4 regions of the Kineococcus sp. R86509 genome follow, and region 1 is predicted to be linked to each of the others. Evidence: riboswitches for the same ligand, from Rfam matches in the RefSeq annotation. Region 1 holds a riboswitch; each other region holds the start of a gene.
What was found. Region 1 has a riboswitch for S-adenosylmethionine ahead of SJY07_RS21660 (O-acetylhomoserine aminocarboxypropyltransferase/cysteine synthase family protein). Riboswitches for the same ligand answer to the same signal wherever they lie in the genome.
Positions count from the first base shown of each region.

Region 2: another riboswitch for S-adenosylmethionine. It lies ahead of SJY07_RS18605 (aminotransferase class V-fold PLP-dependent enzyme); the one in region 1 lies ahead of SJY07_RS21660 (O-acetylhomoserine aminocarboxypropyltransferase/cysteine synthase family protein).
Region 3: another riboswitch for S-adenosylmethionine. It lies ahead of SJY07_RS20260 (acyl-CoA dehydrogenase family protein); the one in region 1 lies ahead of SJY07_RS21660 (O-acetylhomoserine aminocarboxypropyltransferase/cysteine synthase family protein).
Region 4: another riboswitch for S-adenosylmethionine. It lies ahead of SJY07_RS08040 (ATP-binding cassette domain-containing protein); the one in region 1 lies ahead of SJY07_RS21660 (O-acetylhomoserine aminocarboxypropyltransferase/cysteine synthase family protein).

Region 1 is NZ_JAXHCE010000001.1:4,448,546-4,455,417, reverse strand. It holds gene SJY07_RS21680 (ABC transporter permease) at 1-1,381, shown strand, start outside; gene SJY07_RS21675 (antibiotic biosynthesis monooxygenase family protein) at 1,400-1,705, shown strand; gene SJY07_RS21670 (alpha/beta hydrolase) at 1,716-2,243, shown strand; gene SJY07_RS21665 (LLM class flavin-dependent oxidoreductase) at 2,257-3,567, opposite strand; gene SJY07_RS21660 (O-acetylhomoserine aminocarboxypropyltransferase/cysteine synthase family protein) at 3,569-4,882, opposite strand; SAM riboswitch class I at 5,010-5,096, opposite strand; gene SJY07_RS21655 (NtaA/DmoA family FMN-dependent monooxygenase) at 5,170-6,489, shown strand; gene SJY07_RS21650 (class I SAM-dependent methyltransferase) at 6,500-6,872, shown strand, end outside.
Region 2 is NZ_JAXHCE010000001.1:3,802,683-3,809,554, forward strand. It holds gene SJY07_RS18585 (NtaA/DmoA family FMN-dependent monooxygenase) at 1-1,215, opposite strand, end outside; gene SJY07_RS18590 (LLM class flavin-dependent oxidoreductase) at 1,224-2,267, opposite strand; gene SJY07_RS18595 (hypothetical protein) at 2,345-2,578, shown strand; gene SJY07_RS18600 (rhodanese-like domain-containing protein) at 2,621-2,995, opposite strand; gene SJY07_RS18605 (aminotransferase class V-fold PLP-dependent enzyme) at 3,079-4,425, opposite strand; SAM riboswitch class IV at 4,482-4,596, opposite strand; SAM riboswitch class I at 4,757-4,848, shown strand; gene SJY07_RS18610 (methylenetetrahydrofolate reductase) at 4,910-5,851, shown strand; gene metE (5-methyltetrahydropteroyltriglutamate--homocysteine S-methyltransferase) at 5,848-6,872, shown strand, end outside.
Region 3 is NZ_JAXHCE010000001.1:4,143,692-4,150,563, reverse strand. It holds gene SJY07_RS20265 (NAD-dependent epimerase/dehydratase family protein) at 1-467, shown strand, start outside; gene SJY07_RS20260 (acyl-CoA dehydrogenase family protein) at 469-1,713, opposite strand; SAM riboswitch class IV at 1,760-1,870, opposite strand; gene SJY07_RS20255 (AAA family ATPase) at 2,102-4,087, opposite strand; gene mshB (N-acetyl-1-D-myo-inositol-2-amino-2-deoxy-alpha-D-glucopyranoside deacetylase) at 4,307-5,245, opposite strand; gene typA (translational GTPase TypA) at 5,476-6,872, opposite strand, start outside.
Region 4 is NZ_JAXHCE010000001.1:1,691,229-1,698,100, reverse strand. It holds gene purN (phosphoribosylglycinamide formyltransferase) at 1-68, shown strand, start outside; gene purH (bifunctional phosphoribosylaminoimidazolecarboxamide formyltransferase/IMP cyclohydrolase) at 87-1,667, shown strand; gene SJY07_RS08055 (DUF3017 domain-containing protein) at 1,690-1,974, shown strand; gene SJY07_RS08050 (MetQ/NlpA family ABC transporter substrate-binding protein) at 2,064-2,978, opposite strand; gene SJY07_RS08045 (methionine ABC transporter permease) at 2,968-3,729, opposite strand; gene SJY07_RS08040 (ATP-binding cassette domain-containing protein) at 3,726-4,721, opposite strand; SAM riboswitch class IV at 4,889-4,999, opposite strand; SAM riboswitch class I at 5,169-5,252, shown strand; gene sfnG (dimethylsulfone monooxygenase SfnG) at 5,262-6,407, shown strand; gene SJY07_RS08030 (alpha/beta fold hydrolase) at 6,432-6,872, opposite strand, start outside.

The DNA.
Region 1 (6,872 bases):
CGCGACCCGGGTCGCGCCGCTGGCCGCGCTGCGGCCGCTGTCCACCGCTCCGGTGCGCTCCCGGGCCGGCGTCGTGCGCCTCGTGCTCGGTCTCGTGGTGACCGTCCCCGCCACCGCCGCCATGGTCGTGCTGGCCGCCGGTGGCCAGCTCCTGGGTGCCCTCGTCGCGGGAGCCCTCAGCTTCCTCGGGTTCCTGCTGCTGGCCCAGCACCTCGTGCCGGCGCTCGTCGCCCTGGCGGGCCGGCCGTTCCGACGCCTGGGCGGGGTACCGGCCCGACTCGCCGCCGGGAACTCGCTCCGCAACCCCCGGCGCACGGCCGCCACCGCCACCGCCCTGGTCATCGGGGTGACGCTGACGACGGCCATGGTCGTCGGGACCTCCTCGACACGGGTCAGCGCCCTGCGCGCCATGGACGCCGGCTACCCGACCGACGTGGTCGCCACCGCCTCGCAGCCCTGGGGGTCCGACGTCGTGGCCGCGGTGCGCGGGGTCGACGGCGTCGCCGGTCTCGCGCTGGTCGAGAACCTGGACCTCACGACCGCGGACGGTTCGCTGAACCTCACGGTCGACGCCGTCGACCCGGCCGCGGCGGGCGCCGTCGTGCGCTCGCAGCAGCGCTCGCCCCTGCCCCGGGCCGGTCAGATCGTCCTCCCGGCCACCCTCGGTGCCGGTCTCTCCGACGGGGACACGCTGGCCCTGCAGGTCCTCGACGACGCCGGCGCGCCGAGCGGCGCCGCCGTCCCGTTCACCGTCCGGGTCGCCCCGGACAGCCAGTCCCCGGCGGTCATCACCCAGGCCGACGCGCAGCGGCTGCGGAGCGACCTCGAGCCGACGGGCGCCTGGATCCGCCTCGCCGACGGGGACACCGGGGCCCAGGCCGCGGCGACGGACCGGATCTCGGAGGCCCTCGCCCAGGTCCTGCCCTCCAGCGACGTCCAGGGCATCGCCAGCCTGCGCAACTCCCTGGACCAGCTCCTCACGACGATGCTCCTCATCGTGACCGGGTTGCTGGCCGTGGCCGTCGTCATCGCCCTCATCGGGGTCGGCAACACCCTCGCCCTCTCCGTCGTCGAACGACGGCAGGAGTCAGGCCTGCTGCGGGCCCTGGGGCTGACCCGCGGCCAGCTGCGCGCCGTGCTGGCCTGGGAGGCGCTGCTCGTGGCCGGGGTCGCCGCGGTGCTGGGGGTGGTCCTCGGCACCGGGTACGGCCTGGCCGGGACGGCCTCGGTGCTCAGCGCCGAGATGCCGGTCGTGCTCGCCGTGCCGTGGGGTCAGGTCGGGGGGATCGTCGTCGTCGCCGCGCTCGCCGGCGTGCTCGCCTCGGTGCTGCCGGCACGACGTGCGGCGAGGACACCCCCGGTCGCCGCCATCGCCGACTGACCCTGAGACGCTGTCGGCATGGCTGTCGTGAAGATCAACGCGATCGAGGTCCCCGAGGACGGCGGGCCCGAGCTGGAGCGCCGGTTCGGCGCCCGCATGGGTGCGGTCGAGGGAACTCCCGGGTTCCTCGGTTTCGAACTCCTGCGCCCCGTCGCGGGCGAGACCCGCTACTTCGTCTACACGAAGTGGGAGAGCGAGGAGGCGTTCCAGGGCTGGGCGAACGGCGGTGCCAAGGCCGCCCACGCGGGTGAGCGGGCCCGACCCGTCGCCACCGGCGCCTCGCTGCTGGAGTTCGAGGTCGTCCTCGGCGCCGACCCGAGCTGATCCCGGACCGATGAGGATCGACTCCGCGGGCCACGTCCCGGGAGCACCCACGCTGGTGCTCCCGGGGCGTGGCTACGACGCCGACCGGCCCGTCCTGCGGGTGGTCCGCGACGAACTGCTCGCCGCCGGGCACCGGGTGCTGACCCTCTCCTGGGACGGTCCCGCCCCCACCGCGGCGGACACCCCCGACCTGGTGCGGGCCCTGCTGCACGACCTCCGCCCGAACTTCGTGGTCGCGAAGTCGCTGACCACGCTGGCCCTGCCCGTGGCCGCGGACCTGGCGCTCGCGGGGATCTGGCTGACCCCGCTGCTGGACGAACCGGCGGTGGGGCTCGCCGCCGCCCGCTCGCACGCGCACACCCTGCTCGTCGGCGGGACGGCCGACCCGTCGTGGAACCGGACCCTGGCTCACGAGAGCGACCGCGAGGTCCTCGAGTTCGTCGGCGCCGACCACGTCCTGGAGTTCCCCGGGGACCCCGCGGCGACCGCCGACGCCCTGGACCGGTTGCGCGCCGGGGTGCGCGAATTCCTGGGCTAGAACTCGAACGGGGCTAGAAGTCGAAGAGGTTGCCCCGCAACCCGCCGCCGCCGTACCCGCTGCGCAGGATCCCCCGCCGGCGCAGCACCGGGACGAGGTCGTCCAGGAACCGGTGCAACGTCACCGGGTGCAGGTCTCCGGAGAGCAGGAACCCGTCGTTGTCGGCGTCCGCACCGAACTCCTCCACGAGGTCGGCGAACTCCTCCGCCGTCCCGACCAACCCGCTGCGGTCGCCGAGACGCCCCTTGCGGGCCTTGCGGGCCAGCAGTTCCCGCAGCGGGGCGTCCGGGGTGTCCCCGCGCAACGCGGTGAGGGTGCCGAGCGAGACGTGGTCGCCGAACACCGCGGGATCGATGGGCGCGTCCAGCGGGAGGGCCGTGAGGTCGGTCTCGAGGTCGCTGGACCAGGCGAGCGCCACCTCGTGCAGGACGGCGTCGGAGGCGTGGCGGGAGGCAGCGACGACCCGGTCGGCTTCCTCCCGGCTGGCGAGCAGTTCCGGTTTGACGACGAACAGCACGCGGACGTCCGCGGGTTTGCGACCGGCGAGCGCGGCGGCCGCCAGCACCTTCGCCCGGTAGGCCCGCACCTCCTCGACCTGCAGCGGCGCCAGCGCCAGCTGCACGTCGGAACGCGACCCGGCGAAACCCAGGCCGCGCGCGGAACCCCCGGGCGAGACGACCACCGGGTCCCCGCCGTCGAAGGGCAGCGCGTTCAGCGGTCCGTCGAGGCGGAAGTGCTCCCCCCGGTGCTGGAACGCGTCGATCTTCGACCCGTCGGCGAAGTGCCCGGTCTCGGCGTCCGCGACGAGGGCGTCCGCGTCCCAGCTGTGCCACAACCGGCGGACGACGTCGATCCACTCCTCGGCGCGGTCGTAGGCGACGTCGTGCGCGACGGGTTCGAGTCCGACGTGGCGGGCGCTGCCGACGTCGGTCACCAGGTTGATCCCGAACCGGTCGCCGGAGAGGTGCTGCAGGGTCGCGGCCTGCCGGGCGGCGAGGTAGGGCGGGGTGATCCCCGCGTTGATCGTGGGGACGACGCCGAGGTGCCGGGTCGCCGCGAACAGGTACGGGGCGAGCAGCAGCGGGTCGTGCTTGGGCCCGCCGTAGGCGGCGCGGACCCGCAGGTCGAGGGTGTCGGGGTTGCCGAGCGAGATGGCGTCCTCGATGACCACGAGGTCGAAACCCGCGCGTTCGAGGTCGCGGACCGCGTGGGCGTAGAGGTCGGGACGCGTCCAGTCGTCGTTCCACGCCTGGTAGTCCCGGCCCCAGCCCTGCGGGCCGAAACCCCGGGAGAAGAAGTACCCGAAGTGCTGCAGGCGCGTCACCTCAGACCGCCACCGGGAGCTCGGCGGGAACCGTGGCGGCGAGGGCGAGCTCCAGGTCGGCGAGCAGGTCCTCGGGTTCCTCCAGCCCGATCGAGAGCCGCACCAGTCCCGGCCAGATCCCGGCGGCGAGGCGTTCGGCCTCGGTGCGGTGGGCGTGCGTCGTGCTCCCCGGGTGGATGACCAGCGAGCGGACGTCGCCGACGTGGGTTATCCGGGTGAACAGCTCGACGGCGTCGACGAAGCGTTGCGCCGCAGCCCGTCCACCCTCGAGGGTGAAGGAGAACACCGCGCCGCTGCCCCGCGGCAGCAACCGCTGCGCGACCGCGGAGGTCCCGTGGCCGGGGAGTCCTGCGTGGTCGACGCTCACGACCTCCGGACGCGCCGCCAACCAGCGGGCGAGTTCCAGGGCCGTCGACGTCTGGCGCGCCACCCGCAACGACAGGGTCTCCAGGCCCTGCTGGACCAGGAAGGCGTTGAACGGGGAGATCGTCGGCCCGAACCGCGAGGCGACGACGGCCCGGGTGTGCTCGACGTAGGCCCGTCGCGGCCCGTGCGCCTCGACCCAGCTGACCCCGGCGAGGACGTTCGCCGGAGCGGTCAGGTGGTCGAACCCGCTCCAGTCGAACGAACCGCCCGTGACGATCGCGCCACCCAGGGCCGCCCCGTGCCCGGCGAGGAACTTGCTCGCGGAGTGCACGACGACGTCGGCGCCGTGGTCGAGGGGGCGCAACAGGTAGGGCGTGGCGAAGGTGTTGTCGACGACGAGCGGGATGCCGTGCCGGTGGGCCACGGCGGCGACGACGGGCACGTCGAGGACGACGTTCTTCGGGTTCGCGATCGACTCGGCGAAGAACACCCGGGTCTCGGGGCGCACCGCCGCCTCCCACGCCGCGGGGTCGGTGCTGTCGGCGACGAAGTCGACGGTGATCCCGAGCCGGCCGAAGTTGTCCACGAGCAGGCCGCGAGACCCCTCGTAGAGGTCCCCCGCGGCGACGACGTGGTCGCCGGCGCCGAGGACGCCGAGCAGGGCCACCGTGATCGCGGCCTGGCCGGTGCCGACGACGATCGCGTCGCTGCCGTGCTCGAGGACGGCGAGGCGCTGCTCCAGCGCCGTCGTCGTGGGGTTGGCCATCCGGGTGTAGACGTAGCCGTCGTCCTCACCGGCGAAGCGGGCACGCGCTTGCTCGAAGTCGTCGAAGACGAAACCGGCGGTCAGGTGGACGGGGGTGACGCGGGAACCGGTCGCGGGGTCGGGTGAGGAACCGGCGTGGACCTGCTGGGTGGCGAAACCGTGCTGGGACGGGACGTGCGGCATCGACGGAACCTTCCGGGGAGCGTGAACGGGGGACCTGGCGGGCGTTCAGGCCCGACAGGTCATCCCGGCGCTGCGCAGGAGGTCGATCACGAGACGGCGCGTCAGGCGGTGTTCAGGCACGGAGCTTCTCCCATCGGTCCTGGCGGAAGCACCAACCCGAAGGCGGTTGCTGCGGCGTCGACGAGCCAGGTCTCTCGGCCGCTCTGGATGGCTCCTCCAGTGAACGGTGACCGCGGGTCCCGTGTCAAGCGCTTCACCCGGTCGGGGCGCAGGTAGCGTGCCCGCTCGTGATCCTCACCGCGATGCTCTTCTACCCCGGGGGCGAGCACCTCACGAGCTGGCGGCTCCCGGGCGGGCGCCCGGACGACTACCTCACCCACGGCTACTACGAGGACTTCGCCCGCACCGCGGAGCGCGGCGGGTTCACGGCGTTGTTCTACGCCGACGAGCTCTACGTGTGGGACCGCTTCCCCTCCGGGGTCGAGCACGTCGCCAACGTCCGCCCGGAACCCTTCGGGCTCCTGGGCGCGCTCACCCGCAGCACGGAACGCATCGGGCTGGTCGCCACCGTCTCCACGACGTGGAACCAGCCCTTCCACACCGCCCGTCAGGTCGGTTCGCTGGACTTCCTGAGCTCGGGGCGGGCCGGGTGGAACCTGGTGACCTCGGCCAGCGACGAGGAGGCGCGCAACTTCGGTCTCGACGTGAACCTGGACCACGCCGCGCGCTACCGCCGGGCGGGCGAGTACGTCGAGGTCGTGCAGGGCCTGTGGGACAGCTGGGACGACGACGCGATCCGGCCCGACGTCACCTCGGGCCGCTACGCCGACCCGGCGGGGATGCACGTCCTCGACCACGAGGGTGAGTTCTTCCGCGTCCGCGGTCCGCTGAACCTGCCCCGCCCGCCGCAGGGCCACCCGGTGCTGTTCCAGGCCGGTTCCTCCGAGGACGGCCGCCGGTTGGCCGGGAAGCACGCCGAAGCGGTCTTCGTCCCCGGCAGCGCCCCGCTGCAGGGCGCTCGGAAGCTCGCCGACGACTACAAGCGCCGCGCCGCGGACAACGGCCGCGACCCCGCCCACCTCAAGGTCCTCCCCGCCCTCTCCCCCGTCCTCGGCGAGACGCCGGAACGCGCCCTCGAACGGGTGGACGAGATCGAGGCGCTGACCCCGGACCGCCTCAGCCTCGACTGGCTCTCCCACCACCTCGGGGTCGACCTGTCGGGCCACCCCCTCGACGAACGGTTCGAGTTCGACTTCAGCGGCGGGTCGAACCAGGTGCAGACGGTGTTCGAGGGGGTCCGCAAGCTCATGGAGCGGCAGTCGGACCCGGAGCGGTTCACGGTGCGCGACCTGTACCGGACGATGCTGCGCCGCCGGTTCCTGCCCGGGACGCCCGAGCAGGTCGCGGACTGGATGGTGGAACGCTTCGAGAACGGGGCCGCCGACGGTTTCACCCTCGCGTTCTCCTCCGTCCCCGCGGGGCTCGAGGAGTTCGTCGAGCAGGTGGTGCCGCTGCTCGTGCGACGTGGTGCGCTGCCGCCGGAACTGCCCGCGGCGACCCTGCGCGAGAACATGGGGCTGCCCGTCCCGCCGAGTCGCTACGCCTGAGAGGCCCGCCATGGCCGACGCCGTCCACGAACACCCGCTCGCCGTCCTGCTCGGGATCGAGGGGCTCGCCCTGCAGCGGGCCACCACGGGCCACGGCCGGCACGGCCGGGAGTTCGTCGAACGCCGCCTCGCCGAGGTGCGCCGGCTGCTCGACGACCCCCGGTTGCGCGACGGTCTCGACGTGGCCCGGGTCCCCCCGGGTGAGGGGTACGCCGAGTGGTCGCGGCGCTACGACGTCCCCAACACCGCCTTCGGCGACGCCGACGTGATCCTGCCCTGGCTCGACGACCTCGCTCCGGGAGACGCCCTCGACCTGGCCTGCGGGACGGGCCGCTGGTGCGCCGAGCTGGCGACCCGCGGACACCGGGTCACCGGCGTGGACG
Region 2 (6,872 bases), 650 kb from region 1:
CTGGTCCACGATGTCGTCCAGGCCGCTGGGGACGAGGAACGGCGTGACGTTGAACCCGCTGCTGGCGCCGCTGCGCACCCAGAGGGTCAGCTCGTCGGCCAACTGCGAGGCCGTACCGGCGAAACCGCGCCGGGCCGAGGTGTGCAGCACGAGTTCGCGCAGCGAGAACTCGTTCTCCTCCGCCACCCGGCGCCACTCCCGGGCGATCGCCCGGGGGTCGTGACCCTGTCGCGCGGCGCCCCGGGTCCCGTCGATGTCCGCGATGACGGGGTCGTGCGCGGGCAACGGGCCGTCGGGGTCGTGGCCCGACAGGTCCTCGCCCCACACCTGACCCACCAGCGAGAGCGCGGTCGCGGGGGTCACCTGCTGCTCCAGGACCCAACGGGCCTTCTCCTCCACCTCGCCCTCGGTGTCGGCGACGACGATCTGGGTCCCCGGGAAGGTGAGGACGTCGTCCTCGGGGCGACCCGCCGCCACGACGCGGCGGCGGACGTCGTCGGCGAAGGCCAGCGCGTCGTGGCGGTCGCTCCCGTGCGCGGAGAAGATCACGTCGGCCGAGCGGGCGGCGAAGTCGCGGCCGGCGGGTGAGTCGCCCGCCTGGAAGATCACGGGATGACCCTGCGGGCTGCGGGGGACGGTGGGGGCGATCTCGACGTCGAAGAAGCGGTCGTCGGAGTCCACGGGGGCGAACTCCGACCCGTCCCAGCTGTCCCAGACCCGTCGGGCCAGGTTCACGAAGCGTTCGGCCCGCTCGTAGCGGTCGGCGTGGTCGAGGTAGCCGCCCCGGCGGAAGTTCGCCCCGGTCCAGGCGTTGTCCGTCGTGACGACGTTCCACGCGGCGCGACCACCGGAGAGGACGTCCAGGGACGCGAGGCGGCGGGCCAGGTCGGCGGGGTCGTTGTAGGTGGTGTTCTGGGTGGCGACCAGACCGATGCGGTCGGTCAGACCCGCCAGCGTGGCGAGTTCGGTCAGCGCGTCGGGTCGTCCGACGACGTCGAGGTCGTGGATCCTGCCCCGCTGTTCGCGCAGGCGGAGACCCTCGCCGAGGAAGAACGCGTCGAACAGTCCGCGTTCGGCGGTCCGGATCAGCTGCGTGAAGGTCGAGTGGTGCATCTGGGATCCGCTGCGGGGGTCCGACCAGATGGTGCTGTGGTTGACGCCCTGGAAGAAGACGCCGAAGTGGACGACGGCGTTCGGGTAGCGCAGGTCGGTCACGGGACTCCTCAGGCCGTCGCGAAGTGGTTGACCGGCCGGGGACGGCCGAGGGTGGTGCGCAACGTCGCACCGGCGGCGGGTGGTTGCAGCAGCCGGGCGACGCGCAGGGCGGGGAAGGTGGTGCGCAGCAGCGTGCGGAGGTCCTCGTCGAGGACGGCGGCGTGCAGCCGGACACCGTCGACGGAACCCGCGAGACCGGAGAGGTACCGCGCGAAGCCCTCACCGGACCCCGTCCAGCGCAGCCGGCCCCGTGCGGGAGCCGGGGCGTCGGCGTCTAGCGCCTCGACCCGCTGCGCACCCGAGGCGGCCGCGGTGTCGAGGGCGAACTCGACCTCGAGCACGACCAGCGGACCACCGGCGCTGCGCCGGGTCCGCTCGCTGCCCGTGAGGACGACGTCGACCACGCCCGGGTCGAGGAGGTCGCGTTCGTGGGCGGCCACGACCGGCTGCCCCTGCGGGGGACGGGGCACGGTGAGCGGGCCCTTGACCGAGAAGTTGGTGGCGACGACGTCGACGTGGTGCAACCGGTCGCGGTCGACGTAGCGTCCCGTGGCGACGTCGCGGACCACCGCGTCGTCCTCCCAGGAGTCCCACAACCTCCGCACGGCCCCGACCACGTCGGTGAGTTCCGCCTGCGGGTCGTCGAGCACGGGGAGGTTCACCGTCCGGGCCACGGCGGGGGTGGACGTCGTCGCGATCCAGCCGGCGCGGCCGGCGCTGGAGTGGTCCAGCGACGCGATCTGCGCCGCCACGTGGAACGGTTCGGAGTAGGTGGTCGCGGCGACCGGCAGCAGACCGATCGTGTCGGTGGTCCCGGCGAGGAAGGCCGCCCGCTGCACCGCGTCCAGGTGCCCGCGGGGGTTGCGGGGGTCCGGCAGCGTGGAGTCCTCGAAGGTGAGTCCCGTGAGGCCCTGGGCCTGCGCGGTGACGGCGAACTCCTTCAACCGCGCGGGGGAGAACACGGCGTCGGGGGAGACCCGGGAGCGGCGCCAGGCCGCGGGGTGCCACCCGCCGCCGTCGACGTCGAGGAACACGTGGAAGGGGGTCGGCATGGAAATCTCCTGAGTGGTGGGTACGGCAGCCGTCGTCTGTGTCACAGTGCTCTCCACCGATCGACGAGGAGGCGACCATGCGTGACCGGGTACGAGAACTGTTGGCGCACTGGGTGTCGTCGATCGTGGCCGGACTGGCCATCGCGGGGCAGGGGCAGTGGGGGTACGCCTGGTCGCCGCTCGACGACGAGCCGGCCCCCGGCGAGCTGAGCTGGCCGCAGTTCGAGGGGGAGCTGCGCGCGCTCTTCGCCGAGGCCGAACGTGGCGGGATCGGCGACGGGTCCCGGCCCAGCAGCGAGCCGATGCCCTGACGTCCTGCCCCGTCGACAGGGGTGGATGTCGACCGGGGTGGATCAGGTCTGAGCGGGTTCGCCCACGGTCAGCCCCGAGGCCTTCCAGGCCGGGAACCCGCCGTCGACCTGCACGACGTCGGTGAAGCCGGACGCCAGCAGTTCGGCGGTGACGGGGCCGGAGCCCGCGGGAGAACCGCAGATCACGACGATCTGCTGGTCCTTCCCGGTGAGTTCCGCCAGCGCGGTGTCGGAACCGAGGGCGAACTTCGCCGCCACCTCGGTCTTGGCCACGACGACGGCCTGCGGCAGGTCGCCGGCGGCGGCCCGCCCGGCGTCGCTGCGGACGTCGACGAACAGCGCACCGGCGGCGACGGCGCGTCCGGCGGTCTCGGCGTCGACGAGCGGTGCCTGGGGTGCTGCGGTGGTGTCGCTCACGTCGTGTCTCCTCGGTTCGTGCGGTCGGCCCCGGCGATCGCGCGAGGCCGTCGTCCCTGCGGGCTGAGGCGTCGGGGACGAGGTCACCCCAGGTCCGCGTTCGCACCGGGCGCGGGCAGGAAGGACGCGGGTTCCGGGCGAGCGTCGGTCGTGGGACCCCAGTGCCCCTCGACGATCCCGTACTCGAGCTCCGGCCCGGCACCGACGAACTGCTCGACCGCGGCCAGCAGCCGTTCGACCTCGGCCGATCCCGTCCCGACCCCGGTGGAAACCCTCAGCCCGCCGTCGGCCAGACCGAGGGAGTCGGCGAACCGGTGGGCGCAGAACCGTCCGTCGCGCACACCGATCCCGTGCTCGGCCGAGAGGAAGGCCGCGACCTCGGAGACCGAGCGACCGGGGACGGTGAAGGTCACGACCCCCACGGCGTCGTCGGGGTGCGGGCGCACGACCTCGACGCCCGCCAGTGCCGTCAGCCCGCCGACGAGCCGTTCGCGCAACGCCTCCTCGTGCGCCTCGAGCGCTCCGGGGGCCAGTGTCGCGAGCGTGCTGCAGGCCTGGGCGAGGGCGACGGCGCCGAGCACGTTCGGGGAACCCGCCTCGTGGCGGTCGGGCCCGGTGGCCCACCGCACCGCGTCGTGGCGCACGTCGAGGGTGGCGCCTCCACCCGCGAGGTAGGGATCGGCGGCGTCGAGCCAGTCGCGACGACCGACGAGCGCGCCCGCTCCGTAGGGGGCGTAGAGCTTGTGCCCGGACAGCGCGATCCAGTCGATCCCGTCGCGACCGAGGTCCACCCGGCGGTGGGGGAGCAGCTGCGCCCCGTCGACGGCGATGCGGGCGCCGGCCGCGTGCGCGGCCCGGGCCAGCCGGCGCAGCGGCAGCACCTCACCGGTCACGTTGGAGGCACCGGCGACGGCCAGCAGCGCGTACCCGCCGCGGGCGAGCTCGGCCTCCAGCAGCGTCGCGGTCTCCTCCGCGTCCGACCCGCCGCGCAGGACCGTGGTCAGGGCTGAGCGCTGCCACGACAACAGGTTCGCGTGGTGCTCGACGTCGGCCACCAGGACCCTGGAGCCCTGCGGGACGGCCCGGGCGAGCAGGTCGAGCGCGTCGGTCGTGCTCCGGGTGAAGACGACGACGTCGTCGGGGCGTGCCCCCAGGAAGGTCCCGACCTCGGCCCGGGCCTGCTCGAACAGGGCGGTGGAGACGCGCGAGAGGTACCCGGCGCCGCGGTGGACGCTGGCGTAGTGGGGGAGGACCTGGGCGACGCGGGTGGCGACGGAGACGAGGGCGGGCGCGCTCGCGGCGTTGTCCAGGTTCGCGTAGGTGGTCGACCCGCCCTGGGCGAGCGGGACGCGGGTGTCCCGGCCGACCACGGGCAGCAGCGGCGCGACGGGCGCCGGGCAGCGGAGGGGGGAGAGGGTGCTGAGCGTCACGAGAAGTCTCCTGGAGGAACTGGACCCTGCCGGGAGGACCGGGATCACCCCGGCGAGGTCCGCGCTTGCCGGCGCCACCGCGGCGTCGACCAGGTCGTCACCCGGGGCACCCCGCCGCGGAGGGAGGGTTGCCGGCCAGCGAGCCGGGGCTTGTCGCTGGCGCTCATGACCTGCGGTGAGGTTGTCACGTCGGACCCCGCTGAGCAAGATCGGCGTGTCGCGAACCCGTCGGAACTCCCTCCAGAACCCCACGTGTCGGGTAGTTCCTCCGTTCGGGGGAACCCCGGAACAGCACTTGTGGATCGCGTCGACCCCGGTCTACATTCGGTGAACACCATCCAGAGCGGCCGAGAGTCCTGGCTCGACGACGCCGCAGCAACCCCCCGAGCCCGGGCGAGGGTGCTAAAGCCAGGCCGATGGAGTTCGTGATGCGCCCCACCGATGTCCCTGACGCGTACCCGGTTCCGGACCGGGGCCGGCCGCGATGACGCTGGCTCCCCTCGTCGCCGCCGCGACCGGGAGGCCCACCGTCAGTTTCGAACTCTTCCCGCCCCGTTCCGAGAGCGGGCGGGAGTCGTTGTGGCGCAGGCTCTCCGATCTCCTCGACACGCACCCCGACTTCGTCTCGGTCACCTTCGGGGCGGCCGGCGCGACGAGGGGACCGAGTCGGGAACTGCTGGCCCACGTCCTGGGTTCGACGGCCGTGCCGGCGATGGCCCACCTGACGTGCGTGGGGTCCTCGCGACGTGAGGTGGTGGAACTCGCCGGCGAGTTCCTCGACGCCGGTGTCCGCAACGTCCTCGCGCTGCGGGGCGACCCGCCGGTCGGGAGCGCGGACTGGACCCCGCACCCGGACGGTCTGGCGACCGCGCGGGACCTGGTGGAACTCCTCCAGGTCGCCGAACGGCGGCGCTCCGCGCTGCGGGGCGGTCGCGTCCCCGTCGACGAGGGTCCCCTGACCCTCGCCGTGGCGGCCTTCCCCCGCGGTCGCGACGCGGAACTGGCGGCCCTGCGCGCCAAGCAGGACGCCGGTGCGCACTTCGCGATCTGCCAGGTGACGTTCTCGGCCGACGAGTACGCCACCTTCGTGCGCCGGGCGCGCGCCGCCGGGGTGAGCATCCCGCTGCTGCCGGGCATCGCCGTGACGGACGACGCCCGCCGGTTGCAGCGCATCGGTGAGCTGGCCGGTGTCCCGGCCCCGGAACAGCTGCTCGCGGCGCTCGACACCGACGACACCGCCCAGCGCCGCCGGGCGTCGACGGCGTTCTCGTCGGGACTCGCGGCGGGACTGCTCGACGCCGGCGCCCCCGGACTGCACCTCTACACGTTCAACGCGGCGGAACCCGCGCTCGACCTGCTCGACCACCTGAACCTGCCCCGATCCACCCAGAGCCGCATCGCTGCGGTAGGAGGTCCCACCCCGTGAGCACCGAGAACTTCCCCACCTGGACCGCCACCGTCCTCGGCTACCCGCGCATCGGCGCCGACCGCGAGACCAAGAAGGCGCTCGAGGCCCTGTGGGCCGGTCGCGCCGACCTCGACACCACCGAGGCCGCCCTGGCCGGGGTCCGTGCCGCCACGGTCCGCCGCCTGAACGCCCTGGGCCTGCCGGCGCACGACGCGTCGATCCCGTCGGCGTTCTCGGCCTACGACCAGGTGCTCGACGCCGCCGTCGCCGTCGGCGCCGTCCCGCCGCGCTTCGCCGACGTCGTGGGCGAGGACGGCCGCGTCGACCTCGTCGGGTACTCCACGATCGCCCGCGGTCGCGGTGCGGACGCCCCGCTGGAGATGACGAAGTGGTTCGACACCAACTACCACTACCTCGTCCCCGAGATCTCCCCGTCGACGACCTTCCGGTTCGCCGACGACCGTGGGGTGCGGGAGTTCGCCGAGGCGCTCTCCGACGGGTTCCTGACCCGTCCCGTCGTGGTCGGGCCCGTGACGTTCCTGCTGCTGGCCAAGGCGGCCGACGACTCCCCGGCGGGTTTCGCCCCGATCTCCCGGCTCGACGATCTGCTGGCCGCCTACGAGGAACTGCTGACCGCCTACGCGGCCGCGGGGGCGGAGTGGGTGCAGCTGGACGAACCGGCGCTCGTCAGCGACTCCGCGACGAACGGCGTCGAAGGTCTCGCCGACCTCGTCCGCCGCGCCTACGACCGCCTCGCGGCGCTCGAGGGCCGTCCGCGTCTGCTGGCCGCGACGCCCTACGGCGACCCGGGTGACCTCCTGGAACCCCTGGCCGCCACGGCGGTCGAGGGTCTCGCCCTCGACCTCGTCCGCGGCGCGACGCCGGCGCGTCCGGAACTGCTGCACGGCAAGACGGTCGTCGGCGGGGTCGTGGACGGGCACAACGTCTGGCGCGCCGACCTCGTCGAGGCGCTGGCCCGGCTGCGGACCCTCGAGGGTTCCGCCGCCCACGTCGTCGCCGGGACGTCGACCTCCCTGCT
Region 3 (6,872 bases), 300 kb from region 1:
TGGCGGTGATGGGACCGGTCGTGGGGCAGGACGTCTCCGGCGCGAACCAGATCGTGCAGCGTCTGCTGACGGGCGCGGTGCCGGCGCTGCCGCACCTGTTCTTCCCGATCGTCGACGTGCGCGACGTCGCCGCCGCGCACGTCCTCGCCGTCGGCAGCGCGGAGGCCGCCGGACAGCGGTTCCTGCTCTCCGACGGCCCGACCCTGGAGTTCCCGGAGATCGCCGCGATCCTGCGCTCGGCCCTGGGGGCGGACGCCGACCGGGTCCCCACCCAGGTCCTGCCGAACGATGTCGTCCGGGCCGGCGCCGACGCCGACCCGGCGTTGCGGGCCATGGTGCCCGACCTCGGCTACGCGAAGCGGACCTCGAACGAGAAGGCCCGCCGAGTGCTCGGGTGGGCACCCCGACCCGCCTCCGAGGCCGTCGAGGCGGCGGGTCGGAGCATGGTCGAGCGCGGACTCGTGTGACCTAGCGCCCGGCCGCGGGATCCACCGAGGCGTGGGTGCCGACGTCCCACACGAACGGCGGTTCGGTGCCGTTGACCGACCAGTCGCCGACGATCCGCTGCTTGTAGATCACCGGGTTGTGCGAGGCGACCGTGCGGGCGTTGCGCCAGTGCCGGTCGAGGTCGCGGGCCCGCGAGGTGCCCGACGCGCCGAGGGTGTTGAAGAGCAGCGTCGCGGCGCGCGGGACGGACTCCGAGAGCACGACCTGGGCCTGGGCGGTCCGGATCTCGGCCTCGACGTTCGCCGCCCGGTCCGCCTCCGTCCCCGGCAGGTGTGTCGTGTCGGCGGCGGACTGGACCGCCTGCGACGCAGCGCGGGTCAGGGAGCGGGCGGTGAACGCGATCGAGGAGATCTCGCCGGCCACCGACAGCACCTGGGCGTCGTTCCTGACGAGGGGGGCCAACCCGTGGGTGTAGCTGCGGGTCCGGGTGCGGACCTCGTGCCCGGTGTCGCGTTCGACCGCCGCGGCGATCCCGGCGTGCACGGCCAGCAGGACGAGTTGGTACAGCGCGGTCTGGTAGCGGAACCGGGTGGTGAACGGGGAGACGTCGTCGGCGGCGATCTCGACGTCGTCGAGCTCGAGGGTCCCGGTCCCGGTGAGCTGCTGCCCGAAACCGTCCCAGTCGTCGGAGACGCGAACCCCCCGGCCCCGGACGGGGACCAGCGCGGTCACGACCTCGTGGGTCCCGTCCGGCAGCCGCCGGCGGGCGGTCGCGTCGGTCCAGTCGGCGTAGATCGTGCCGGTCGTGTAGTACTTCCGGCCCGAGATCGCGGTGCGCCCGTCCCGGGTGGTGACGATCGTCTGCTGCTCGCCGGTGACCCCGTCACCGACCTCGCTCCAGGAGTTCCCGACCATCTCCCCCGCCACCAGCCGCGCGATCCAGCGCGAGCGGTACTCCCCCACCGGCAGGCTCAGGACCTGCTCCACCCAGGCGATGTGGCCGCGGAAGATCTGCGGCAGGTTCGAGTCGGCGGCCGCGAGGTCGACCAGCAGGTCGGTGAACTCGACGAGGTCGAGACCGCCACCACCCTCCTCGACGGGGATGCGCAACCGGCCGAACCCGGCGTCGAGGAGTTCCCGGACCTGGTCCCGTGGCAGTTCGTGGTCCTGCTCGCGCGTCACGGTGCCGGCCGCGATCCGTTGCAGCAGCGGCGAGAAACGTTCCCGCACATCGGGTTCGACAGTGGGTTCCAGGGTGGTGCTCACGGAGCTCTCCTCGATCGTGGACGCGTCGGCCTCCGGAACGGGAGGGACAGCGTCCTTACCCGTGCCGGAGCACCAGGTCAGGTCGTCACCCGGGGCACCCCACGACGAGGAGGGTTGCCGGCCAGCGAGCCGGGGCTTGTCGCTGGCGCTCATGACCTGGGACCAGGGAACCACAGGTGGGGAGGGAGGGTCCAGCCCGCTCCGCGGGTGGCCGATCGGGCCGCGGCGGATAGCAGAACGGGAACGCCTGCTCCAGCCCCCCGGAGCAACCGTTCCCGTTCCTGTGTTCCCGCGCCACCGCCCCCGGAGGCCCCCCGGCCTCCCACGGTGCGCGAGTTCCTGCGTCGTGGTCGTCGCTCCCCTCCTGCGGCGACGACCCCGACGAGTTCTAGATCCCCCGGACGACGCCGGAGGTGGTGTCGCGCAGGTCGATGACCCGCGGCGGTGCGGACTGCGGTGCGGACTGCGCCTCGTGGGCGGCCTGCGCCGCCTCGAGCACGTCGGTGATCTCGTGACCGATGAGTTCGTGCCGTTCCAGCAGCGCGTCGCGCAGCGCCGCCACCAGGTGGCGGTTGCGGCCCATGAGTTCGCGGACGAACTCCTTCTGCTCGGTCAGCAGGTTCTCCACCAGCCGCCGCCCCTCGGAGTCACCGAGGACGCGGGAGACGAGGTTCCCGTCGGCGAACGCGCCCTGCTGGACGGCGGCGAAGGAGACCAGGGTCCCGGCCATGCCCGCCGAACCGACCATCTGCGCCGCGACCTGCGTCGCGGACTGCAGGTCGCCGGCCGGGCCGGTCGAGACGTCGCCGAAGAAGAACTCCTCGGCGACCTGACCGCCGAAGGCGATCTTGATCAGCCCGGCGAGTTCGCTGCGGGAACGGGTGTAGACGTCCTCGGCGTCACCGTGGGCGAGCAGCCCCAACGCGTTGGCGCGCTTGATGATCGTGAGGACCTCGAGGCGGCGCTGCGGGGCGACGAGCCAGGCGATCGTAGCGTGTCCGGCTTCGTGGGTCGCGATGAGCCGCGCCTCGTGGTCGGTGTAGCCGACGGGCTGGCCGAGGCCGACCTCGGTGACCAGGCGGGCCTGCTCGACGTCGCTCCAGTTCATCCCGTCGGCACCGCGACGGACGGCGTTGACGAGGGCCTCGTCGAGCAGGCTCTCGATCATCACCGGCGAGTACCCGTTGGTGATCCCGGCGAGCGCGTCACGACGTTCGTCCTCGTCGAGCGGGGCCTCGTGGGCCTTGCGGGACAGGAAGTGGTCGACGAGCTCCCGGCGGCCGACCTTGTCCGGCAGGCCGAAGCTGAGCCGACGGTCGAAACGGCCGGGACGCAGCAGGGCCGGGTCGAGGGAGTCGGCGCGGTTGGTCGCGGCGATGAGCAGGATCTCGACGGGTTCGCTCTTCGGCCGCTGCAGCCGGCGGTGCTGGGGCAGGAACCGGTTGGCGGTGTCGACGAACCAGCCCTGCAGCCGCTCGGACGTGGTGGGTTCGTCGAAGGACTGCATCTGCACGAGCAGTTCGTTGACGACGCCGCTGGCGCCTTCGCTGCTGGCCAGGCGTTCCGTCCGCAGCGCCGTCCGGCCCGTGGCGGGGAAGGACATCGCGAGGTTGGTGAGCCCCCCGCAGCCGACGATCCCGGTGGCGACGTCGGCGTCCACGGGCGTCATGGCGCTCATCCCGCCGCGGGCGCCGGCGATGGCGTCGATCTCCTCGATGAACCCGATGGCGCCGCCCTCACGACGGGCCGCCTTGCGCAGGGCCTTGAAGTAGGAGCGGAGCTTGCGGGCCGTCGCGCCGTACCACATCGACTGGAAGCTGGTCGCGGAGACGAAGAGGAAGGGGACGCCCGCCTCGCGGGCCATCGCCTTGGCCATGTGCGTCTTGCCGGTGCCGGGCGAGCCCTCGAACAGGAGTCCGCGCCGGGGCCGTCCGCCCATCTGCGTCCGGAAGGTGCGGGCCGCGAGGAACAGGTCGAGGCTGCGCTCGACGTCCTCCTTGACCGCGGCCAGACCCTTGACGTCGTCGAGGCCGATGTCGATCTGCTCGGGGCGGTAGACGACGTGCGGCGAGCGGCCGGAGACCAGCGTCTGCCCGAGGAGCAGGCCGATCATGGCGAGGAAGAAGACGAAGACCATGACGTAGATCGGGTCGACGCTCGGCAGCGGCGGCAGGACCGAGCCGGTGAAGGCCAGGCGCAGGTCGACGACGAGCAGCAGCAGGGCCACGACCATGAGCAGCGACCGGGTGCGGCGGCGGCGGTTGCGCTCGCGCTGGCGACCGACGTCCGCGCTGTCCCGTCCGGTGCGGGGCTGCGGACGCGCGCCGCGTTCGGGGTCCTTCTCGGTCCGCGGGGCGTGCTTCACGTGAGCCACGGCCGCTCCTCTCGGTCACGTCCGGGCCGGTGCGCCAGGACGTGGTCCCAGCCAACCCCGTCGTCCGGGCGATGGCTACCGGCGACCACCCTCGGTGACGCGTTCGGACGATCGCGTTCACCCGCCTGGAGCAACGGAGCGTGATCCCCCGAACACACACCACTCCCCCGATTCGGGATCCTGCTGGGATTCCCAGCGGGATCACGGATCGGAGGGGGGTCAGGAGGAGGGGGCGACGCCGGCGAAGAGGTCGGTCTCGAGGCCGTCGGCGTCGAAGGGGCCGGCGGGCACGCCGTGCACCAGGCGGTAGTGCTCGAACGGCCAGATCGGTTGCGGCACACCGTTGCTGAGCCGCATGGCCGGGACGTCACCGTCGAGGTCGAGGCTGACCTGGGTGGCGTGGGCGCGGAGCGCCGCGATCTTGGCCGGGATCTGGCCGGTCCCGTCGACGACGGTGGTGACCTCGCCGGCCGGCACGACGACGCTCGGCAGCGGCCCGTCCGGGTCCCCCGCACCCGCCGCACCGGCCTCGGCCAGGCGACGCAGGGCTTCCCGAACGGGCTGCTCCGGTTGGACGATCTCGTAGACCTTCGCCACCTGCCACGGGGCGGCACCGTCGCGTCGGTCACCCGCCGCGAGCACGAGGGCGCGCATGGTCGCCTCGTGCACCCGGACGTGGTCGGGGTGGCCGTAGCCGCCGCCCGGTTCGTAGGTCACGACGACCTGCGGACGGACCTCGCGCAGGACGGTCGCGATGTCGGCGGCGACCTCCTCGGGATCGGCCGCCGCGAGCGACCGCGGGTCGACGTCGTCTCCGGACAGCGCCGCGTGACCCGCTCGACCCGGCTCCAGCCACACCATCCCGGAGTCGCGGTAGCCGCTGCCGTCGACGCGGGTCAGGAAGCGGTGGTCGGTGACGCCGAGGGCCTCCATGGCCGTCGCCAGCTCGCCCGTGCGGTGCTCGGCGAGCTCGTCCGGGGTCAGGTGCGCCAGCTCGGGCGGGATGACCTCACCCAGCTCACCGCGCGTCGCCGTGAGCAGCACGACCCCCGCCCCTGCCTCGGCGTAGCGGGCCATCGTGGCGCCGCTGCCGATGGTCTCGTCGTCGGGGTGGGCGTGCACGAAGAGCACCCGACGGGGCTGGTCCAGCTGCTCCATGGACGCCAGGTCGGCCGGGTCCAGCTCGCCCAGGACGTCGTCGACGAGGTCCGCGGCGATCTCCAGCGGGTCCCGTCCAGCCGTCGCCGCGCCGGCGGCGCCCTCGGGCGTCTCGTCGGGCTGCTCGGGAGGTCGCGGGGTCGTCGTCATGGCCCCAGTTTGCCCCGTGATCGCAGAAGCGCTCGACCACCACCCCGCGGGGTGGTGGTCGAGCGCTGAGGAGGCTGCGGTCAGGCCTTCTTGGCCTTGGAGGCCGTCTTCGCGCGCATGTTCGCCTCGAGGACGACCTTGCGGATGCGGACGGACTCCGGCGTCACCTCGACGCACTCGTCCTCGCGGCAGAACTCGAGGCACTGCTCCAGCGACAGGTGACGCGGGGGCACGAGGCGCTCGAACTCGTCCGAGGTGGACGAACGCATGTTGGAGAGCTTCTTCTCCTTGGTGATGTTGACGTCCATGTCGTCGGCGCGGGAGTTCTCGCCGACGATCATGCCCTCGTACACCTCGAAGGTGGGCTCGATGAACATCTGCCCGCGTTCCTGCAGGTTGGTCATCGCGAACGCGGTGGCCGCCCCGGCGCGGTCGGCGACGAGCGAACCGGACTGACGGGTGCGGATCTCGCCGGCCCAGTGGTCGTACTGCGCGAAGAGCGCGTGGGCGATGCCGGTACCGCGGGTGTCGGTGAGGAACTCGGTGCGGAAGCCGATGAGCCCGCGCGAGGGGACGTAGAACTCCATGCGCACCCAGCCGGTGCCGTGGTTGGTCATCGTCTCCATGCGGCCCTTGCGGGCGGCGAGCAGCTGGGTGATCGCGCCCAGGTACTCCTCCGGGGAGTCGATCGTCAGGTTCTCGAAGGGTTCGAGGGTCTTGCCGTTCTCGTCCTTGCGGGTGACGACCTGCGGCTTGCCGACGGTCAGCTCGTAGCCCTCGCGGCGCATCTGCTCGACGAGGATGGCCAACGCCAGCTCACCGCGGCCCTGCACCTCCCACGCGTCGGGACGCTCGGTCGGGAGGACGCGGATCGAGACGTTGCCGACCAGTTCCTTCTCGAGGCGGTCCTTCACCAGACGGGCGGTGACCTTCGCGCCCTTGACCCGGCCGGCCATCGGGGAGGTGTTGATCCCGATGGTCATCGAGATGGCGGGCTCGTCGACCGTGATGAGCGGCAGCGGGTGCGGGTCGTCCGGGTCGGCCAGGGTCTCGCCGATGGTGATGTCCGGGATGCCCGCGACGGCGACGATGTCACCGGGGCCGGCCTTCTCACCGGGGACGCGGGTGACGGCCTCGGTGACCAGGAGCTCGGTGATCTTGACCCGCTCGATGGTGCCGTCGTGCTTGCACCACGCGACCTGCTGGCCCTTGATCAGCTCACCGGAGAAGATGCGCAGCAGCGCGAGGCGGCCGAGGAACGGCGAGGCGTCGAGGTTGGTGACGTGCGCCTGCAGCGGGGTCTCGGGGTCGTAGACCGGCGCGGGGATCGTGTCGATGATCGTCTGGAACAGCGGGACGAGGTCCTCGTGGTCCGGCAGACCGCCGTCCTCGGGCTGGTTCAGCGAGGCGCGGCCGTTCTTCGCCGAGGCGTAGACGACGGGGACCTCGAGGAGGCGCTCGACGTCGATGCCCTCGA
Region 4 (6,872 bases), 2.8 Mb from region 1:
GCCACGAGCGCGAGCTGCTCGTCGACGTCGTGGGCCGACTGGCCCGCACGCTCACCACCCACCCCTGAGAGGACGGCATCCCGCCGATGGCACCGGAAACCCGCGAGGCACGCCAGGTCCCCGTCAAGCGCGCGCTGGTCAGCGTCTACGACAAGAGCGGCCTGGAGGAACTCGCCCAGGGGCTGCACGCCGCGGGTGTCGCGATCGTCTCCACCGGTTCGACGGCCTCGCGCATCGCCGCCGCCGGCGTGCCCGTCACCCCCGTCGAGGAGCTCACCGGGTTCCCCGAGTGCCTCGACGGCCGGGTCAAGACCCTGCACCCGCGGGTGCACGCGGGGATCCTCGCCGACCGCCGGCTGCCCGACCACGTGCGCCAGCTGGCCGAGCTCGACGTCGAACCCTTCGACCTCGTCGTCGTGAACCTCTACCCCTTCGCCGCGACCGTCGCCTCGGGCGCCGGCTACGACGAGGTCGTCGAGCAGATCGACATCGGCGGGCCGTCGATGGTCCGTGCGGCCGCGAAGAACCACCCGAGCGTCGCCGTCGTCGTCGACCCCGCCCGCTACGCCGACGTGCTGAAGGCCGTCGCCGACGGGGGGTTCGACCTGAGCGACCGCAAGCGCCTGGCCGCGGCCGCGTTCGCGCACACCGCCGCCTACGACACGGCCGTGGCCGGCTGGTTCGCGCAGCAGACGCTGGCCGCCGACGACGAGGGCTGGCCCGCGGTGACGGGGATGGCGCTGGAACGCAGCGCCGTCCTGCGCTACGGCGAGAACCCGCACCAGCAGGCCGCCGTCTACGCCGACCCGACCGCCGAACCGGGCATCGCGCAGGCCGTCCAGCTGCACGGCAAGGCCATGTCCTACAACAACTACGTCGACGCCGACGCCGCCCTGCGCGCCGCGTTCGACCTCGCCGGCCCCGCCGTCGCGGTGATCAAGCACGCCAACCCGTGCGGCATCGCGACCGGTTCCGACGTCGCCGACGCCCACGCCAAGGCGCACGCCTGCGACCCGGTCTCCGCCTACGGCGGGGTCATCGCCGCCAACCGCGTCGTGACCGCGGCCATGGCCGCCCAGGTCGCGCCGGTGTTCACCGAGGTCGTCATCGCCCCGGGCTTCGAACCCGAGGCGCTGGAGGTGCTGCAGGCCAAGAAGAACGTCCGGCTGCTGCAGCTGCCGGAGGGCTACGGCCGCCGCCCGCAGGAGTGGCGCATGGTGTCCGGCGGGGTGCTCGTGCAGAGCCTCGACCTCATCGACGCCGAGGGCGACGCCCCCGCGAACTGGACCCTCGCCGCCGGCGAGGCTGCCTCGCCCGAGGTCCTGGCCGACCTCGAGTTCGCCTGGCGCGCAGTGCGTTCGGTGCGCTCGAACGCGATCCTGCTGGCCAAGGACGGCGCCTCCGTCGGTGTCGGCATGGGTCAGGTCAACCGCGTCGACTCCTGCAAGCTGGCCGTGGAACGCGCCGGCGTGGAGCGGGCCACCGGTTCCGTCGCCGCCTCCGACGCGTTCTTCCCCTTCGCCGACGGGGCGCAGATCCTCATCGACGCCGGGGTGCGCGCCATCGTGCAGCCCGGCGGGTCGATCCGGGACGCCGAGGTCGTCGAGGCCGCCACGAAGGCCGGGATCACCATGTACTTCACCGGCGCGCGCCACTTCGCGCACTGAGCGACCCCGGTAGCGTCGATCCATGACCCAGGCCCCCGAGCGGGTTCCCACCCCGGGCAACGCGGTCCTGCTGACCCTCGTCGGCGGGGTCGTGCTGGCCCTGGGGCTGACCCTGCTCGCGGGGCCGACGTCGGGCGGGGTGCTGCTCGGCGCCGACCTCGCGGTCGCCGCCGTGCTGCGCCTCGTCCTGCCGGTGCGGGTGGCCGGATCGCTCGCGGTCCGCTCCCGCCCGGTGGACGTCGCCATCCTGCTGGTGCTGGCGGTGGCCTGCCTCGTGCTGGCCGGGCTGGTGCCGACCCCGCAGTAGTTCTGCAGCCTCGCGTCGACACGCCGACGTCCAGGCGGTGGCCGCCGGAGTGTCGACGCAAGGGTGCATCACTGCTGTGGGCGCCTGGCTCAGGTGGCGTCGAGGGGCAGCAGGACACCCTTCACGTCGGCGTCGTTCGAGAGGTACTCCTGGACCTTCGGGTCCTGGAACGTCGCGATGAGCGCCTTGACGTTGTCGGTGCCGATCCACTTCGTGCCCACCGTGAGCTGGCCCGCGAACTCGTCCGGGGCGGCGGGGGCGAAGATCTGCTGCTCGATCGGGATCTTGGCCGCGAGGTAGTACTCGGTGTAGCCGACGGCGGCGTCGAGGTCGGGCAGGGCGCGGGACTGCGCGCCGAAGTCCAGCAGCGTGAACTGCAGGCCCTTGGGGTTCTCGGCGATGTCGTCGACGGTCGCCGTCCCGATGTCCGTCCCCGGTTTGAGGGTGATGAGCCCCGCCTTCTCCAGGACGAACAACCCCTGCGACTCGTTCGCCGGGTCGGAGTACAGCGAGATCGTGCCGCCCTGCGGGATCTCCGCCGGCGTCTTCCACTTCGAGGACCACAGGCCGAAACCCCACCGGAAGACCGGCGTCGCCGCGGTCTCCTGGAACCCCGGGTTGGCCTGCAGGACCTGACCCAGCCACAGCTTGTGCTGGTAGATCGTGCCCGCGACCTCGCCGTCGTTCACCGCGCGGTTGATGGTGTTGCTGTCGGCCAGCGCCTTGAACTCGACGTGGATGCCGTGCGCGGGGGCGACGTCCTTCGCGATGTAGTCGATGAGGGCCTCCTCGCGGGCGTTGCCCTCGGCGGTCGCGACGTAGAGGGTGGCGCCCGCCTGGGTGTTGGCGGTGTCCTCACCGCCGAGACGGGGCACGACGACCGCGGCGGCGATCCCGAGCAGGACGACGGCACCGCCGGCCACGAACGGCCACAGTCGTCGGCGGCGGACCTCGAAACCGTGGTCGTCGGCGGGCTTGGCGTCGGGGCGGGTCTCAGTGGACAAGGGAGTTCTCCAGGTCTGCGGTGGGGGAGTTCGTGGGGGCGGCGCTGCGGCGACGGGCGCGCGGGTCCGCGAGGCGGGCCAGGGCGTCGCCGAGGAGTTGCACGGAGGCGACCAGGGCGACGAGGACGACGATGGTCGCGATCATCACGGCGTGGTCGAAGCGCTGGTACCCGTAGGTGATGGCGAGGTAGCCGACCCCGGGGGCGCCGATCGTCCCGGCGATGGCCGAGTACTCGATCATCGCGATGGTGTTGATGGTGAGGCCGCCGATGATCGAGGGCAGCGCCTCGGACAGTTGCACACTCGTGATGACCTGCAGCGGAGAGGCTCCCGAGGCCTTCGCGACGGCGACCACCGACGGGGGCACCGAGCGCAGCGAGTTCTCCACGATGCGGGCGAAGAACGCGGTGCCGGCCAGGACCATCGGCACGACGGCCGCCCGGATGCCGATGTTCGTACCCGTGACGAACCGGGTGAACGGCACGAGCGCCGCCATCAGCACCAGGAACGGCAGGGACCGCCCGGTGCTGACCACCCAGCCGAGGACGCGGTGGGCCGGGCGGTTCTCCAGCAACCCGTCCGGGGCGAGGTTGTGCAGCAGGACCCCCAGCGGGACCCCGAGCAGCACGACCAGGGCCATGACGATGCCGACCATCAGCAGGGTGTCGCCGAGGGCGGGCAGGACGAGCGCCGGGATCTGCGGCAGGGGCGTGTCCAGGTTCGAGGCCAGCGGGAGGGCGGCGGGGCTCACGGGACCAGCTCCAGGGTCGAGGGCGCCTCGGTGGCGCGGGTGTGCAGTCCCCGTCGCTCGAGGGCGGCGATCAGCCGCGCGGGGTCCACCGAGTCCGGCACCCCGAGGGTGGCGTGCCCGACGGTCCGCCCGGTGACGGCACTCACGGAGGCGCCGAGCAGGGCGAGGTCGTGACCGAGTTCGCGGGCCGTGCTGGTCAGCCAGTCCGCCGGCACGTCGTCGCCGCGGTAGTGCACCGTCCAGGTGACGAGCCGGGGATCGGTGGCGACCGCCCGTCGGGGCAGCAGCGCGGCCCCGACGGGCGACCCCGGGTCGCGCAGGACGTCCAGCAGGGGCGCCGACTCGACGATGCGGCCGTGCTCGAGTCGGGCCACGGAGTCCGCGACCTCGACGACCGTGTCCATCTCGTGGGTGATGAACAGGATGGACAGCCCGAGGTCGTCGCGCAGTTCGCGCAGCAGCGCCACGATCGAGGCCGTCGAGCGCGGGTCCAGCCCGGAGGTCGCCTCGTCGGAGAGCAGCACGCTCGGGCGCAGGGCCAGGGCGCGGGCGATCCCGACGCGCTGGCGCTGACCGCCGGAGAGCTCGTGCGGGTAGCGGCCGGCCAGGTCGGCCAGACCCACCCGCTCCAGCAGCTCGGCGACCCGGGCACGCCGCTCGCGGGGGACGACCCCGAGGTAGCGCAACGGGAGTTCCACGTTCTGGGCGGCGGTGCGCCGGGTCTGCAGCCCGTCGGACTGGAAGATCGTGCCGATGCGGCGACGGGCTTCGCGCAGCCGTCCCTCCCCGAGGTGGGTCAGGTCCTGGCCGCCGACGAGCACGGAACCCGACGTGGGCCGGGTCAGCAGCGTCACGCACTGGGCGAGGGTGCTCTTGCCGGCCCCGCTCGGCCCGACGACGGCGGTGATGCTGCCGGCGGGGACGAGCAGGTCGAGGCGGTCGAGGACGGTGGTGCTCCCGTAGGTCTTGGTGAGCTGTCTCAGCTCGATCATGGCTCGATCACGTCGTCTCCAGGGCGGCGTGGGGCGCGCGAGGGCGCGGCGGGGGAGCGTCGGGCGGACCGGCGCAGGGGGGACCGCCGGACGGGGTGGCCCGGGGTGTTCAGCGGGGAGTGCGGACGCTCAGCGTCGACAGGTCTGGTGGGACACGTGCGTCTCCTTCAACGTCCTTACCCGCGACACCCGCGGGTCGGGTCATCACCCGGAGCACCCCACGACGGAAGGAGGGTTGCCGACCAGCGAGCCGGGGCTTCGCGCTGGTACTCATGACCTGATTCGACAGTGACAGCCGAACCGGGGTCCGTCAAGCGGTTCGGGAAGGTACCGGATATCCGCACCCGGCTTCGAAATCGTTCGTGCGCAACGGCTTGCGCCGGACCCCTCCGGTGCCGGGCCGGCCCGAGTCGCTGCGGGGCCGCCCACGAGGCGTTACAGTTCGCAGGACCATCCAGAGCGGCCGAGAGATCTGGCTCGACGACGCCGCAGCAACCCGAACCCGGGTGCTACCGCCAGGACCGATGGAGGAGCACCACCATGTCCGTCAACGAGCCGCTGAAGTTCGCCTACTGGGTCCCGAACGTGTCGGGCGGCCTGGTCGTCTCCACGATCGAGCAGCGCACCAGCCACGACCCGGCCTACAACGTCGCCGTCGCCCAGGCCGCCGAACGCGTCGGTTTCGAGTACGCCCTGACCCAGGTCCGCTACCTCGCCTCCTACGGGGCGGACGCGCAGCACGAGTCGACGTCGTTCTCCCTCGCCCTGCTGCTGGCGACGCAGAAGCTCAAGGTCATCGCCGCGGTGCACCCCTTCTTCTGGCACCCCGGGGTCCTCGCGAAGTTCGCAGCGACCACCCAGGAACTCACCGACAACCGCCTCGCGCTGAACGTCGTCTCCGGCTGGTTCAAGAACGAGGCGACCCAGCTCGGGGTCACCTGGCACGAGCACGACGACCGCTACCGCCAGTCCGAGGAGTTCATCGCCCTGCTGCGCGGGGTGTGGACCGAGGACGGTTACAGCCAGCAGGGTGAGTTCTTCAACGCCGAGGACATCACCTTCCGCCCGCAGCCCAAGGTGCAGCCGGAACTGTTCCAGGGCGGCAACTCGACTGCCGCGCAGGCGATGGCCGGCCGGGTCAGCGACTGGTACTTCATGAACGGCAAGTCGATCGCCGCCGCCGCCGCCGGGGTGCGCGAGGTCAGCGCCCTCGCCGCCGGCAACGGCCGCTCGGTGCGGTTCGGGCTCAACGGTTTCGCCGTCGTCCGCGACACCCGCGACGAGGCCGAGGCCGTCCTCGAGGAGATCATCGCCAAGGCCGACCGCACCAAGGTCGAAGGTTTCGGCGCCGCCGTCCAGGAGGCCGGGAACTCGACCAGGGACGGCAAGGGCATGTGGGCCGACAGCGAGTTCCGCGACCTCGTCCAGTACAACGACGGTTTCCGCACCGGTCTGGTCGGGACGCCCGACGAGGTCGCCCGCCGCATCCTGGCCTACCGCCTCGTCGGGGTGGACCTGCTGCTGCTCGGCTTCCTGCACGTCAAGGAGGAGGTCGAGGCGTTCGGCGAGCTCGTCATCCCGAAGGTGCGCGAACTCGAGGCCCGCCTCGTCGCGGGTGAGGACCTGGACCTCGGCGCGGAACTCGACGAGGCCGTCGTCGCGGCGACTACCCCGGTCCCCGCCTGACGCTGCGCCCCGGAGCCGGGCGCCTCAGAGCTGCGCCACCAGGAAGGTCGCGATGCCGTCCTCGACCTCCGCGCGCAGGTCGGGCTCGTTGTGGATCTCGTGTCGGTAGCCGGTGTAGAGCCGGGTCGTGACCGTGTGACCGGTCTCGGCCAGCCAGTTCGCGGCCTGGTACGGCCCCTCGCCGTAGTTGCCGACGGGGTCCTGGTCGCCGGCGATGACGTACACCGGCACGCGGGTCGGCACCCGCTGCGCCCACTCGCGGGAGTGCACGTCGATCCACAGCGACGTGAAGTCGTGCAGGGCCTGGACGGTCGGCGGCCTCGTGAAGTTGTTCAACGGGTCCGCCCCGTGGTCACGGACGACGTCGGGGTCCAGTGCGATCCAGTCGTTCGCCGAGCGGACCGTCGGGTAGCGCGCCGTGAAGCCCTCGAGCAATTCGCCCACGAGTTCCGGCCGCACCTCCGC